DNA from 2 places in the Streptomyces sp. CA-278952 genome. Region 2 is predicted to be linked to the other one. Evidence: riboswitches for the same ligand, from Rfam matches in the RefSeq annotation. Region 2 holds a riboswitch; the other holds the start of a gene.
The links. Region 2 has a riboswitch for cobalamin ahead of N7925_RS23050 (ABC transporter substrate-binding protein). Riboswitches for the same ligand answer to the same signal wherever they lie in the genome.

Region 1 (7,381 bases), 1.4 Mb from region 2:
GTCCCGGGCACGATCACCAGGTCCGCGTCGGCCAGCTCCTCCGCCCGGTCCACGAACCGCACGACGACGCCCGGTTCGGCGGCCAGCGCGTCCACGTCCGTGAAGTTCGACATCAGCGGCACGGCGCAGACCGCCACCCGCAGCACGTCCTCGCCGTGCGGGGGAGCCACGACCGACTCCCGGACCGCACCCCGCAGGGACACCCGCAGGCCGTCCTCCTCGTCGATACCGAGCCCGTGGGCGTAGGGCAGCACCCCGTACGTCCGCCGCCCGGTCAGCCCGTACAGCATGTCCAGGCCCGGCTCCAGGAGTGAGACGTCGCCCCGGAACTTGTTCACCAGATACCCCGCGACCAGCGCCTGGTCCTCGGGTCCCAGCAGCGCCGTCGTCCCGAAGAACGACGCGAAGACGCCGCCCCGGTCGATGTCCCCCACCACCAGGACGGGGAACTGCGCGGCCCGTGCGATTCCCATGTTCACGATGTCCGTGCGCCGCAGATTGATCTCGGCCGGGGACCCGGCGCCTTCACAGATCACGGCGTCGTAGGCCGACCTCAGCTCCTCCAGACAGCCCGTCACCGTCCCGAGCAGCGTTTCCTGCCGCCCTCCGTGGTAGCCCCGGGCGCTCATCTCTCCCACCGGCTTGCCCATCAGCACGACCTGGCTGGACCGGTCGCTGCCGGGTTTCAGCAGCACCGGGTTCATCAGCGCCGTCGGCTCCACCCGGGCGGCCTGCGCCTGCATCGCCTGGGCCCGCCCGATCTCCGCGCCCTGGCGGGTCACGAAGGAGTTCAGGGACATGTTCTGGGCCTTGAAGGGCGCGACCTTCACGCCCCGGCGCACCAGCCACCGGCAGATGCCCGCCGTGACGACGCTCTTGCCCGCGTCCGATGTGGTCCCCGCGACCAGCAGCCCGCCGCTCATGCCCGCTCCCGTTCCCGTACCGCGTTCCGTGCCGGACCGTTCATGACCGTCACCGCTTCCGTCCTGTCGACGACCGCCCCGCGACCACGCGTCCCACGACCATCCGCCCCGCCACGCACACGCCGAGGGCCAGCGTGCTCACCCGGCGCGACAGCCGTACCGCGCGTTCGATGTCCGCGCCCCGCACGTCCCGCCCGGACGCCCCGTTCAGCACCGGCCGGTGCTCGACGCGCCCCGCGTACGCCAAGGTCCCGCCCAGCCGTACGCCGAGCGCCCCCGCGAACGCGGCCTCCACCGGCCCCGCGTTCGGGCTCGGGTGACGCCCCGCGTCCGCCCTCCAGGCGCGTACGGCCTCCCGGGGCCGCCCGCCGCCCGCCACGGCCAGGGCGGCCGTCAGCCGGGCGCCGGGCCATCCCGCGAGGTCGTCCAGGCGGGCCGAGGCCCAGCCGTAACGGCGGTAGCGGGGCGACTTGTGGCCGACCATCGCGTCGAGCGTGTTCACCGCCCGGAAGCCGACGAGCCCCGGCACCCCGCCGATCGCCCCCCACACCAGCGCGCCGACGACGGCGTCCGAGGTGTTCTCGGCGACCGACTCGACGACCGCGCGGGCGATGCCCGGACCGTCCAGGGAGTGCGGATCGCGGCCGCACAGGTGCGGCAGCCGCTCCCGCGCCACCTCCAGGTCACCGGCGGCCAGGGCGCCGCCGATCGCGCGGGCCTCCCGCCCCAGCGACGTTCCCCCGACGACGGACCAGGCGGTGGCGGCGGTGAGCGCGACGGCGAGCGCGGGGCGCCCCCGCACGGCGCGCGCGGTCAGCGCGGCGGCCCCCACGGCGCCTCCGGCGCAGACGAGGGTGTGCAGCGTGCCCCGGCCCCGGTCGTCTCGCCACAGCAGGGACTCCACCCGCGCGGCGGCGCGGCCGAATCCGGCGACGGGGTGGCCCCGGCGGGGGTCGCCGAGCAAGGCGTCGGCGATCATCCCGGCCGTGGCGCCGTACGCGAAAACGCGGTCGGCACGCACGGCTCAGCCGGTCGCGGGGAGAGATGTTCCGGCGCGAGGGCCTGACGTGGGGGGCATGGGAAGCGGCGCACGGCGGCCGGGCATGGCGTTGTCCTCACTCAGGGTCCGCGCCCTGGTTCGACGTGACCGGCGACGAGAGTCTCCTGGCTTCCGGATCCGCGGTTCCCCCGGCCTTCCAGCCCACGTGAGCGGGCCGTGACGTTCCGGTGTGGGGGAGCGCTCCCCGGTGACAGTGGCGGGACCGCGCCGGATTCGCACCGGCTTCCTCTGCTGTCGCCGTAAATGGCTCCGGCAGTCCACCACGCCCCGCGAACAACCGTCAACTCGCTGTTGACCTGCGAGGCTCCACTGTGCGCAGACGCACATCGGGCCGGACACACGAGGGTGTGTCCGGCCCGAGAGAGTGCGGGGTACGGGGTCAGGCGACGATCAGGTAGATCCCGTACGCGACCGCCGCCACGCACGCCGCGAAGCAGGCGTACGCGCCGGTGCGCGCCAGCGCGACCGACCCTCCGGAGGCGCTGCTTCCGGCCGTGGCGGACTGCTTGGAGAGGGCGACGATGCCCAGGGTGAAGAGGCCGACCAGCGCGACGGTGACCACGAGGCTGACACCGAACACGGAGGCGAGAGCTGCCCAGTCGATTTTCATGCGGATCTGTCCTTACACCTTGGCCGGCGGCCGGGCCGGGTCGTCGGGCGACGGGGCCGGGGCCGGGACGGCGGTTGCGAGGTCGGCGGCAGGGCCGCCGATGGGCGGCGGCTGGACCGCCGCCATGGCGGTGGTGACGACGCCCTGGGGCTCGCCCTCCCCGTCCGTGTCGTTGACGTTGGTGTGGTCCACCGGCTGACGGCGTGAGGCCACCCAGATGGCGAACGAACCGCCCACCAGGATGACCGCCGTGACGGCGATGCCCCAGGGACCCTGCTTGGTCAGGAACTCGGCGCCCGCGCCGATCAGACCGGCCGCCGGGAGCGTCAGCCCCCAGGCGACGAACATCCGGGTGGCGGTGGACCAGCGGACCACGCCCCCCTTGCGGCCGAGGCCCGCGCCCATGACGGCGCCGGAGCAGGACTGGGTGGTGGAGAGGGAGAAGCCGAGGTGCGAGGAGGCCAGGATGACCGTCGCAGCACTGGTCTGAGCGGCGAAGCCCTGCGGCGGCTGGAGGTCGGTCAGCCCCTTGCCCATCGTGCGGATGATGCGCCAGCCGCCGAGGTAGGTGCCGAGCGCGATGGCCACACCGGCGGAGACGATGACCCACAGCGGCGGGTTGGAGCCAGGGGCGAGGACGCCGCTGGTGACCAGGGCCAGCGTGATGATGCCCATCGTCTTCTGTGCGTCGTTGGTGCCGTGGGCGAGCGAGACGAGACCGGCGGAGGCGATCTGTCCGGTCCGGTAGCCCTTGGCCGTCGACTTCAGCTGGCCCTCGTCGGTGACGTTCCGGTTGATCCGGTACGTCAGTCGCGTGGCCAGCATCGCGGCGAGGCCGGCGACCAGCGGGGCGGCGATCGCCGGGAGCAGCACCTTGGTGACGACGGTGCCGCCGTTGATCGAGGACCAGCCGGCCGACATGACCGCGGCGCCGATCAGACCGCCGAACAGGGCGTGGGACGAGCTGGAGGGCAGGCCGACCAGCCAGGTCAGGAGATTCCACAGGATGGCGCCGACGAGCGCCGCGAAGATGACCTCGGTTCTGATGCCGTCCTCGTTGACGATCCCGCCGGAGATCGTCTTGGCGACCTCCACCGACAGGAACGCGCCGATCAGGTTGAGAACGGCGGACATCGCCACCGCTGTCTTGGGTTTCAGGGCGCCGGTCGAGATGGTGGTCGCCATCGCGTTGGCGGTGTCGTGGAAACCGTTCGTGAAATCGAACACGAGAGCTGTCACGACCACAATCGCAAGCAGCAGCGTGATGTGTTCCATTTACCCAGGCAATCGTTCGACGTCAGTGGCACGTGGACCGTAGGCAACCTGGATGAACGGAAGATGAACTGAGCAGGGCATTGCGGTGACCCCAAACGGAGTGTGTTGCCTCCGCTTGTCCGTGGAGGGGGCTGCGTGATGTCTGAGGGGCGGGGCGTGGGCTGCCCTCTGCCACTAGTTGGCGAACATTTTGAACGGTTGTTCGGCACCCGGAAGAGACCTCCGTCACCTGTCATGTGACGTTCCGGTTGCGCCTCTTGACCCCTACGCTCGCCCCATGAGCGAGCAGTACCCGGAATCCATCGGCCGGACCTGGCTGGACGTCGTCGAGACCGCCCGCCGCAGCGCGGCGGACGGCCTGGTCGTCGGCACCTCGGGCAATGTGTCGGCACGCGTCGGCGACCTGGTCCTGGTCACGCCCAGCGGGGTGCCCTACGACCGGCTCGGCCCCCGGGACGCGGTCGGAGTCGATCTGGAGGGCCGCCAGATCCTCGGCGACCTCGGGCCGACCAGCGAACTCCCCCTCCACCTGGCCGTCTACCGCTCCACCGACGCCGCCGCCGTGGTCCACACCCACGCCGTGCACGCCACCGCCGTCTCCACCCTCGTCACCGAGGTGCCGCTCGTCCACTACGCCGCGGCCGTCCTCGGCGGCCCCGTCCGCACCGCCGCCTACGCCCGCTACGGCACCCCGGAACTGGCCGAGGCCATGCTCGGGGCCCTGGAGGACCGCACCGGCTGTCTGCTGGCCAACCACGGCACCGTCACCTACGGCGACACGCTCGACCAGGCCTACGAGCGCACCGCCCAACTGGAGTGGCTCTGCCGCCTCTGGCTCACCGCGAGCTCCGTGCCCGGCCGCACCCCGGCCCTGCTCGACACGGCCCAGCTGGACGAGGTGACGGAAGCGCTCAAGGGATACGGCCAGCCCGGCTGATCCGCGCACCGAGCCCGCCCCCGGCGCCTCGCGGACCACCGGAGCCATGGTCCGGCCCGCGTCCGCCCCGGACGGCCCCGCCCACTGGCAGCCCGCCTCCCGCCGCACGACACTGGAGCGGTGCGCCCGGTAACCGCGACGGCAACGGCCGTCACCACGATCCTCGGCGTCGGTGCGACAGCGGTCGCGGCCGGCCGGTACGCCAGCGACGTCGCCCTCAAGGCGGCGCCCGGACGTCCCCTCCCCGCCGACCGCAGACTCACCGTGCACGCCACGGCGGCCGGACAGGTCACCCTGACCCGGTCCTTCTCGGCGCTCAGGCCCGGCACCTACGGCCTGTCCGGACCCAGCGTCCACGCGGTCGTCGGGCCCGTCGTCGAAGGGGCCTCCCAGGCCGCCGACACCGTCGTCCGCAGGCTGGAGAGCGTCGGCCGGGGGCTCCTCGAACCGGGCGTGAAAGTGCGGCTCACCCCCGCGCTGTACGACGGTGACCCGAGCGCCGACCTGGGCCTGGACCACCAGGAGGTCGAGATCCCCGGCGAGCTGGGAACCCTGCCCGCCTGGTACGTCCCCGGCGCCCGCGACACGTGGGTCATCACCGTGCACGGCCTCGGCACCACCCGGGCCCACCCCATGAACCTGATGCCGTTCCTGCGCGGACAGGGCTTCCCCGTGCTCGACCTCGCCCACCGGGGCGACCCCGGAGCCCCCCGCCCCGCGGACGGCCTCGGCCACTTCGGCGCCTCCGAGTGGCGCGACCTCGACGCCGCCCTCCGCTGGGCCCTGCGCTACGGGGCCCGCAACGTGATCGTCCACGGCTGGTCCACCGGCGCCACCATGGCCCTGTACGCCGCGGTCGAGTCCCCGCTCCGCGACCGGATCAGCGGCCTCGTCCTCGACTCCCCGGTGCTGGACTGGGCGGTCACCCTGCGCGCCCTGGCCGCGGCCCGCGGCGTCCCGGGCGCCCTGCTGCCGCTCGCCGTCCGCGCCGCCCAGGGCAGGACCGGACTGAACGCCGCCCCGCTGCTGGAGACCTCGGCGCCCGCCTCCCTGCGCACCCCGACCCTGATCCTGCACGGCCCGGACGACACCATCGCCCCCTGGAGCTCCTCCCGCGAGCTCGCCGCCAGGCGCCCGGACGTGGTCAGCCTCCACGCCGTACCGCAGGCTCCGCATGCGTCGATGTGGAACGCCGGCCCGGCCCGCTACGAAGAGACCCTGCGACGCTTCCTCACGCCCCTGATGTGAGCCGATGGAGTGAACTCTCCCGCTTGCCGTCGCACCGGGGGAACCTTTCCCGTACCGGTGAAACGCCTTCCGTTTGGGCTTTCGGGCCGTCAGGGGCAAGACTGCTCCCGTGACGTCCCGTACTCCGCGCGACTCCAGGCTGCGACTTGTCCGCCCGCGACCCCTCGCCACCGCCCGCAAGGCCGTGACGACCCGGCGTACCAGGCCGGCTCCCCGGCCCCCCGAGGGCACCCCGCCCCGGACGGAACTGGCGCGCCAGGCCAGGGCGGTACTCGCCGACGCCGTACGCATCGCCCACTGGGCGGCGGGCACGCCGGGGCCGGGCACCGCCGCCCCGCTCGCGGCCCACGCCCTCGAACGGGCGGCCACCGCTCTGGAACTCTCCCCGGCGCAGGTCCGCGCCGGCTGGGACCGGGCCCGGCTGGCCGGACTGATCGAACTGCACGGCGACACCGCCCGCCCCGGCTGGCGGCTGCGCGCCTGGGACCGGGACGACTCCGCCGTCCTGCGCGGCTGGGTGGCGCTCTTCGACGCCTGGTCGCTCGTCCACGCCGCACCCGCGGACATCGAGGCGGGGGCGGTCGCCGAAGCCGTCGAGGCCGTGCCGCAGGTGCTCTCCCTCCTCCAGCTCTCCGCGGGTCCCGTCACCGTCCCCGCCCTGCTGGACCTCCTCGGCCAGCGCGTCGCCGAACTCCGGGAGGAGCGCTGCGAAGTGCCCCTCGGACCCCGCAGAACCGCGCCCGCCACCCCGGCGGAGACCCCCGCCCGGGCAGCGGCGGCCGGGAACGGCGCCGGACCCGCCCGGAGCGCCGACCTCAACGCCCTGCTGCTCGACTGGGCCCTGGAGGGCCTCGCCGCCGTCGGGGCGCTGACGCTCGGCAGAGGGCACGCCACCCTCACCCCGCTCGGCAACTGGGCGGTCTGGGTCAAGCTGGAACAGATCTGCGTCGCCGCCCAGAGCCCGGCCGGGAACATCGAGCAGTCCGCCGCCGACATGCTCCTCGGCTGCGCCCGGCTCACCCCCGGCCCGGCCCGCGCCGAATACCGCGCCTGGCTCGCCGCCCGCACCGTCGGCAGCGCCGTCGCCGAACTGCTGGCCGTCGCCCGGGGCGAGGACGCGCTGCTGCGCGGACTGGCCTTCGAGGCGCTGAGGGTCGTCGGCGCCCCCGCCGAACCCGAGGTCCGGGCCGTGCTCGCCGAACCCTCGCTGCGGCCCTACGCGCTGCTCTGGCTCGCCGAGTACGAGGGCAACGACCCGGACGACGCCCAGGACGTCCTCAGCCGCGAGGAGGCCACCTGGCTCTGGGTCGACACCGCGGCGGCCGTCG
Region 2 (7,381 bases):
CGGCCGGGGCGGCCCCCGCGGGCCGCCCCGAGCCGCCCCGAGCCGTTCTCAGGCGTACTCGGTCGGGATCACCGGCTCGCCCCGGGACAGCTGGATCGCCGACATCGGCAGCCCCCCGCGCGCGGCCACGTGCCGCTCCCGAATGGCCTCCAGGGGCTCCCGCGCAAGCACCTCGCCACCGCGCACCAGCTCCACCAGCAGCTGCCGGCCGGCCAGCTCCTCGGGGACCGGACCGGTGCCGATCACCTCGGCCTCGGCGACGCCGTTCGCGTCGGTCCGGCGGGCGGCCCACTTGCGACCGCCCTTCGACGACTTCGCCCCGAGCGACTTCTTCGCCACCGGCACCAGCGGAGCGTCCGGCTCCGCCGAGCCGGCGCGGGCCACCAGCTTGTAGACCATGGAGCAGGTGGGATGCCCGCTCCCGGTGACCAGCTGGGTGCCGACCCCGTACGCGTCCACCGGCGCGGCGGCCAGCGAGGCGATGGCGTACTCGTCCAGGTCCGAGGTCACCACGATCTTCGTCTCCGTCGCCCCCAGCTCGTCCAGCTGCTGCCGCACCCGGTGCGCGACCAGGAGCAGGTCCCCGGAGTCGATCCGTACGGCGCCCAGCTCGGGCCCCGCGATCTCGACGGCCGCCCGGACCGCCTCGTTCACGTCGTACGTGTCGACCAGCAGCGTCGTCCCCCGTCCCAGCGAGTCCACCTGCGCCCGGAACGCGTCGCGCTCGGTGTCGTGCAGCAGGGTGAAGGAGTGCGCGCTCGTGCCGACGGTCGGGATCGCCCAGCGGAAGCCGGCCGCCAGGTCGGAGGTGGCGTCGAAGCCGCCGACGTACGCGGCGCGGGCCGAGGCGACCGCGGAGAGCTCGTGGGTGCGGCGCGCGCCCATCTCGATCAGCCGGCGGCCCCCGGCGGCGGCCGACATCCGTGAGGCGGCGGCGGCGATGGCGGAGTCGTGGTTGAGGATGGAGAGGATCACCGTCTCCAGCAGCACGCACTCGGCGAAGGAGCCCTCCACCCGCAGGATCGGGGAGCCGGGGAAGTAGACCTCGCCCTCCGGGTAGCCCCAGATGTCGCCGTTGAAGCGGTAGCCGGCCAGCCATTCGAGGGTGGGCTCGTCGACGATCTTCCGCTGCCGCAGGAAGCCGATCATCTCGTCGTCGAAGTGGAAGTTCTCCACCGCGTCCAGCACCCGGCCGGTGCCCGCGACGACTCCGTAGCGCCGCCCCTCGGGCAGCCGGCGGGTGAACGCCTCGAAGACCGAGTGCCGGTCGGCGGTGCCGGCCTTGAGGGCCGCCTGCACCATGGTCAGCTCGTACTGGTCGGTGAAGAGCGCGGTCGACGGAACGCCGACCCGTCGCCCGAGGTCCGCTGAGTTCATGGCTGGGATGCTACCCCCTATTCGTCAAACTGACGAGATGTGGGGTCCGTTTATGCGTGGGACCCGCCCGGGTGGCAGCATGGGACAGGTGAGCGTTGCTACCCCGCTAGAGATCGAACGTCCCGATTCGGCCGAGGAGACCTTCGCGGTCCCCGAGCCGGACGTCCCGTGGGTGACGCTCGTCCACAATGACCCGGTCAACCTGATGAGCTACGTGACCTACGTCTTCCAGGCCTACTTCGGCTACCCGAAGGACAAGGCCCACCGGCTCATGATGGACGTGCACCAGAAGGGCCGCGCCGTCGTCTCCAGCGGGAGCCGCGAGGAGATGGAACGCGACGTCCAGGCCATGCACGGATACGGACTGTGGGCCACCCTCACCCAGGACCGCAACTAGAGCCGCCCGGGCCCGCCCGACCGCCCCGCCCTCCCCCCCCCGCCCCGTTCGACCCACCATCGGAGAATCCATGGCCGGCCATTTCGAGGCCACCCCAGGCGGCGGCGCGGCCGTCGCGCTCGACGAGGTCGAGATCTCCATCCTGCGCTCCCTCGCCGTCCAGCTGCTCGAACTGATCGGCCCCGGCGAGACGCCCGCCGACGGCGAGGACCCGCTCGCCGCTCTCTTCGCCGAGGGCCCCAGCAAGCCGCCGTCCGACCCGGCGCTCGCCCGGCTCTTCCCCGACGCCTACGGCGGCCCCGGCCGACCCGCCGAGGGCGGAAAGCCGGAGGAGGAGCTCCGCGAGCTGTCCTCCGAGTTCCGCCGCTTCACCGAGAACGACCTGCGCTCCGGCAAGCGCGAGGACGCCGTCACCGTCGTCCGCACCCTGGACGCGCTCTCGCCCTCCGGGGACGGCGGCGCCGTCCTCACCCTCACCGGCGACGAGTGCCGCAGCTGGCTGCGCTCCCTCAACGACCTGCGCCTGACCATCGGCACCCGGCTGGAGGTCTCCGACGAGGACGAGGGAGGCGAGGGCTCGCTCTACCGGCTCCCCGACGCCGATCCGCGCAAGCCGATGGTGATGGCCTACCTCTGGCTCGGCGCACTCCAGGAAACGCTCGTCGAATCGCTCATGCCGTAAGCCGTAAGCCGTAAGCCGTAAGCCGCAATGCGGTGATGCGGTGAACAGAGAGGGCGCCCCCCGCCACGCCGGGGCGGGCGCCCTCCGTTCGCTCAACGGACGCTCAGATCCGCATAAAGATCACACCAAATGATTCGGTGTTTTCGTGCCGGACAGAACCCCTTGCCCGCTTTTTCCTGTGTCGTGCGCCACAGAATGTCCCACCGTGTCCCCTGACGGCCGTGATAAATCTTCACGACCGCCCGGGGACGCCACCCCTGTTCCCGGGGGCGCCACGAACCGGCCGAACGCCGGCGGCACTCCATCCATATCCGGGGGGATCAGGACCTGGTCCGCTGCCTTGTGAGGCGCGGATCGGCGTGGAGAAAGGCGCACCACCATGACATCGGCGCAGGTCGACGAGGGACAGGCCGACAAGGGCCGGCCCGGCGGCGACGCCGGGGATTCCGGGACCAGTGGCGAGGGATACCAGCGCGGGCTGGGCGCTCGTCAGATTCAGATGATCGCCATCGGCGGAGCCATCGGCACCGGGCTCTTCCTCGGCGCGGGCAAAGCCATCGACCGGGCCGGACCGAGCCTCATCCTGGCCTACGCCATCGCGGGCCTGGTCATCTTCTTCATCATGCGGGCCCTGGGCGAACTCCTCATGTACCGCCCGGTCTCCGGCTCCTTCTCGGAGTACGCCCGGGAATTCCTCGGCCCGTTCTTCGGATTCGTCACCGGCTGGACCTACTGGCTCTTCTGGGTCGTCACCGGAATCACCGAAGTCACCGCCGCCGCCACCTATATGACGTACTGGTGGAACATTCCGCAGTGGCTGTCCGCCCTGGTCTTCACCGTCATTCTGTACGGCGCCAACCTGATCTCCGTGAAGCTCTTCGGTGAGCTGGAGTTCTGGTTCTCCATGGTCAAGGTCACCGCGATCATCGGCATGATCCTGATCTGCGCGGGCGTCCTCACCGTCGGATTCTCCGACGCCGGCGACACCGCCACCGTCGCCAACCTCTGGAACGACGGCGGCTTCTTCCCCAGCGGCATCACCGGCACGCTCATGACGCTCCAGATCGTCATGTTCGCCTTCCTCGCCGTGGAACTCGTCGGTGTCACCGCAGGGGAGTCCAAGGACCCCGAGACCGTGCTGCCCAAGGCCATCAACACCGTGCCCTGGCGCATCGCCGTCTTCTACGTCGGCGCGCTGATCATGATCCTCTCGGTCGTGCCGTGGTCCACCTTCAAGCCCGGCGTCTCCCCGTTCGTGAAGGCCTTCGAGGAGATGGGGTTCAGCGTCGGCGCAGCCATCGTCAACTTCGTCGTCCTCACCGCCGCGCTCTCCTCCTGCAACTCCGGCATGTACTCCACCGGCCGCATGCTCCGCGACCTCGCCCTCAACGGCCAGGGCCCCCGCGCCTTCACCAAGCTGACGAAGAACGGCCTGCCGCTGGTCGGCACCACGTTCTCCGCCGCCCTGATGCTCGTCGGTGTGGGGATCAACTACCAGTGGCCGGGCGAGGCGTTCAACTACGTCGTCTCCTTCGCCACCATCTCCGGCATGTGGGCCTGGATCATGATCCTGTGCAGCCAGATCCGCTACCGCCGCATGGCCGACGCCGGTCTGCTCCCGCAGTCCTCGTTCAAGGCCCCCGGAGCCCCGTACACGAGCTGGTTCGCGCTCCTGTTCATCGGGATGGTCATCGTGATGATGGCGATCGACAAGGACGCCAGGATCTCGCTCTACTGCGCACCGCTGTGGGCGCTCATCCTCTTCGTCTCCTACCGGGTGCTCCAGTCGCGCACCCCGGAGAGGACCACCGCCGGCACCCCCTGACCCCGGGGGCGGGCCCCACACCGCCCCCCTCCCGGACCGCTCCGGCCGCCCCAACGGCCGACGTGTCCAGCATGCGGCCCCTTCCGTACCACCCACCGGTACAGAAGGGGCCGCCTGCATATCCTGGCGCCATGCTGACCATCACCCAGACGCTCTACGACCAGATCGTCGCCCACTCCCGCGCCGACCACCCCGACGAGGCGTGCGGAGTGGTCGCGGGCCCGGCCGGGACGGACCGCCCCGAGCGCTTCATCCCGATGCTCAACGCCGCCCGCTCGCCCACGTTCTACGAGTTCGACTCGGCCGACCTCCTCAAGCTCTACCGCGAGATGGACGACCGCGACGAGGAGCCCGTGATCGTCTACCACTCGCACACGGCGACCGAGGCCTACCCCTCCCGCACCGACGTCACCTACGCCAACGAACCCGGCGCCCACTACGTCCTGGTCTCCACCGCCGACACCGACGACGCCGGACCCTTCCAGTTCCGCTCGTACCGCATCGTGGACGGCGAGATCACCGAGGAAGACGTGCGGATCGTCGAGGCGTACTGACCCACCAGGGACCCACCAGGACCCATCAAGCCCACCAGGGACCCACCAGGGTGCCCCCGCAGGGCCCCCGCACGGGTCTGGCACACTGCCCCCAGACCCATCAAGGCAGCAGGAAACCAGGAAGCCGGTGCGAATCCGGCACGGTCCCGCCACTGTGACCGGGCCCCCTCCCACGCGGACGACTCCCCAGCGGACGACGTCGCACCGGAGGGCGGCCCGGAAGTCAGGAACTGGCCCGCCGCCTTCTCGCATCGACCAGGGGACGCGGAAATCCCCCGGAGAGGCCTCGCCATGTCCCGGCGCACCCCCGCGCTCATAGCCGCCGCCGTGCTGCTCCCGCTCGCTCTCACCGCCTGCTCCACCACCCCGGACGGCGACGCCGCCACCGGGGACAAGGCCGCGGCCAAGAGCGACGGATTCCCGTACACCGTGAAGAACTGCGGTGTCACCACCACGTTCAAGGCCCCGCCGAAACGCGTCGTCACCATGAACCAGCACGTCACCGAGATCATGCTGGAACTGGGCCTGAAGAAGTCCCTCGTCGGCACCGCCTACCTCGACGACCAGGTCCTGCCGAAGTACAAAGAGGACTACGCGTCCGTCCCGGTCATCGCCAAGGAGTACCCCTCCTACGAGCAGGTCCTCGCCGCCAACCCCGACTTCGTCTACGGCGGCTACAGCAGCGCCTTCGCCGCCGGCGACGGCCGCAGCCGGCAGGCCCTGGAGAAGTCCGGCATCGAGAGCCGGCTCAACACCGAGAGCTGCACCAAGGGCGACCAGCCCATGGACACCCTCTACGAGGAGATCCGCCAGGTCGGCCGCACCTTCGGCGTCCCCGACCGCGCCGAGGCCTGGATCAAGCAGGCCGAGGCCGACAACGCCGCCACCGCCGAGAAGCTCGCCGGCCTGAAGCCCCTCTCCGTCTTCGTCTACGACAGCGGCGACAAGACCGCCTTCACCGCGGGCGGCGAAGGCATCGGCAACGAACTGATCGAGCGGGCCGGCGGCACCAACGTCTTCGCCGACCTCGACAAGCCCTTCGGCGACGCCTCCTGGGAGAACGTCGTCGCCCGCAAGCCCGAAGCCATCGTGATCTACGACTACGGGGCCACCACCGTCGAACAGAAGAAGAAGCGACTCCTCACCGACCCGGCCCTCGCCGACGTCCCCGCCGTCAAGAACCAGCGCTTCGCCGTCATGCCGCTCTCCGACGCCGTCCTCGGCGTCCGCGCCCCCGCCGCCATCGACAAACTCGCCGCCCAGCTCCACCCGGGGGCCACCACCCCGTGAGCTGCCGCACCCCCGCACCGCGGCGGCTCCTCCGCTACACCCTGGTGCTCGGCGCCCTCGCCGCGCTCCTCGCCGCCGCCGTGCTCGCCGCACTCGCCCTCGGCTCCGTCCGCATCCCGCCCGGCCAGGTCCTCTCCATCCTGACCGGGCGGGCGGACGCGAGCCCCTTCCGCACGATCGTCCTGGACGTCCGGCTGCCCCGGGTCCTGCTCGGCATCGTCGTCGGCGCCGGACTCGCCGTCATCGGCACCGTCCTCCAGGCCCTCGTACGCAACCAACTCGCCGACCCGTTCCTCCTCGGCGTCTCCTCCGGAGCCTCCACCGGCGCCGTCCTCGTCATCGTCCTCGGCATCGGAGCCACCCTCACCACCACCGTCACCATCCCCGCCGCGGCCTTCGCGGGCGCGCTGCTCTCGCTGCTCCTCGTCTACACCCTGGCGCGCGGAGGAGGCGGCCTCACCACCAACCGGCTCGTCCTCGCCGGAGTCGCCGTCTCGTACGTCCTCTCCGCCCTGACCAGCCTGATCCTGGTCACCTCCGCCCGCGCCGACCACCTCCAGGAAGTCCTCTACTGGACCCTCGGCGGCCTCGGCGCGGCCCGCTGGGACATGCTCGCGCTCCCCACGGTCACCCTGGCCGCCGGCACCGCCGTACTCCTCACCCTGGCCCGCCCGCTCGACCTCCTCCTGATGGGCGAGGAGGGCGCGACCGTCCTCGGCCTCGACACCGCCCGCTTCCGGGCCGCCGTCTTCGTCCTCGCCTCCCTCATGACCGGGGCGCTCGTCGCGTACAGCGGAGCGATCGGCTTCGTCGGGCTGATGGTCCCGCACATGGCCCGGATGGCCGTCGGCGCCGCGCACCGCGCCCTGCTCCCGGTCGTCGCCCTCGGCGGGGCGGTGTTCCTGGTCCTCGCCGACCTGGCCGCCCGGACGCTCGCCGCCCCGCAGGACATCCCGGTCGGCGTCCTCACCGCGCTGACCGGCGGCCCGTTCTTCCTCTGGATGCTCCGCCGCCGCCCCGAAGCAGCGCCCGCATGAAGGCGTCACCTTCCGAGGAAGCCCGCCCGACCACTCCGTACGCCCGAGGAGCCCGCCCGTGACCACCCTGCGCACCGAGGGCCTCTCGTACGGCGTCGGCGAGGGCCGCCACCTCGTCGACGCCGTCGACCTCACCGCCGCCGACGGCGAGACCGTCGGCCTCGTCGGCCCCAACGGCAGCGGCAAGACCACCCTCCTGCGCTGCGTCTACGGCACCCT

Region 1: linked by a shared signal. The riboswitch ahead of N7925_RS28965 (cobalamin biosynthesis protein) and the one ahead of N7925_RS23050 (ABC transporter substrate-binding protein) in region 2 are both predicted to bind cobalamin.

What each region holds. Positions count from the first base shown of each region.
Region 1 is NZ_CP112880.1:6,544,836-6,552,216, forward strand. It holds gene N7925_RS28960 (cobyric acid synthase) at 1-923, opposite strand, end outside; gene N7925_RS28965 (cobalamin biosynthesis protein) at 973-1,944, opposite strand; cobalamin riboswitch at 2,082-2,211, opposite strand; gene N7925_RS28970 (hypothetical protein) at 2,363-2,593, opposite strand; gene N7925_RS28975 (inorganic phosphate transporter) at 2,606-3,868, opposite strand; gene N7925_RS28980 (class II aldolase/adducin family protein) at 4,146-4,805, shown strand; gene N7925_RS28985 (alpha/beta hydrolase) at 4,926-6,053, shown strand; gene N7925_RS28990 (hypothetical protein) at 6,238-7,381, shown strand, end outside.
Region 2 is NZ_CP112880.1:5,140,610-5,147,990, forward strand. It holds gene N7925_RS23025 (nicotinate phosphoribosyltransferase) at 49-1,377, opposite strand; gene clpS (ATP-dependent Clp protease adapter ClpS) at 1,457-1,774, shown strand; gene N7925_RS23035 (DUF2017 domain-containing protein) at 1,845-2,456, shown strand; gene N7925_RS23040 (amino acid permease) at 2,836-4,281, shown strand; gene N7925_RS23045 (M67 family metallopeptidase) at 4,413-4,835, shown strand; cobalamin riboswitch at 4,908-5,073, shown strand; gene N7925_RS23050 (ABC transporter substrate-binding protein) at 5,127-6,125, shown strand; gene N7925_RS23055 (FecCD family ABC transporter permease) at 6,122-7,162, shown strand; gene N7925_RS23060 (ABC transporter ATP-binding protein) at 7,221-7,381, shown strand, end outside.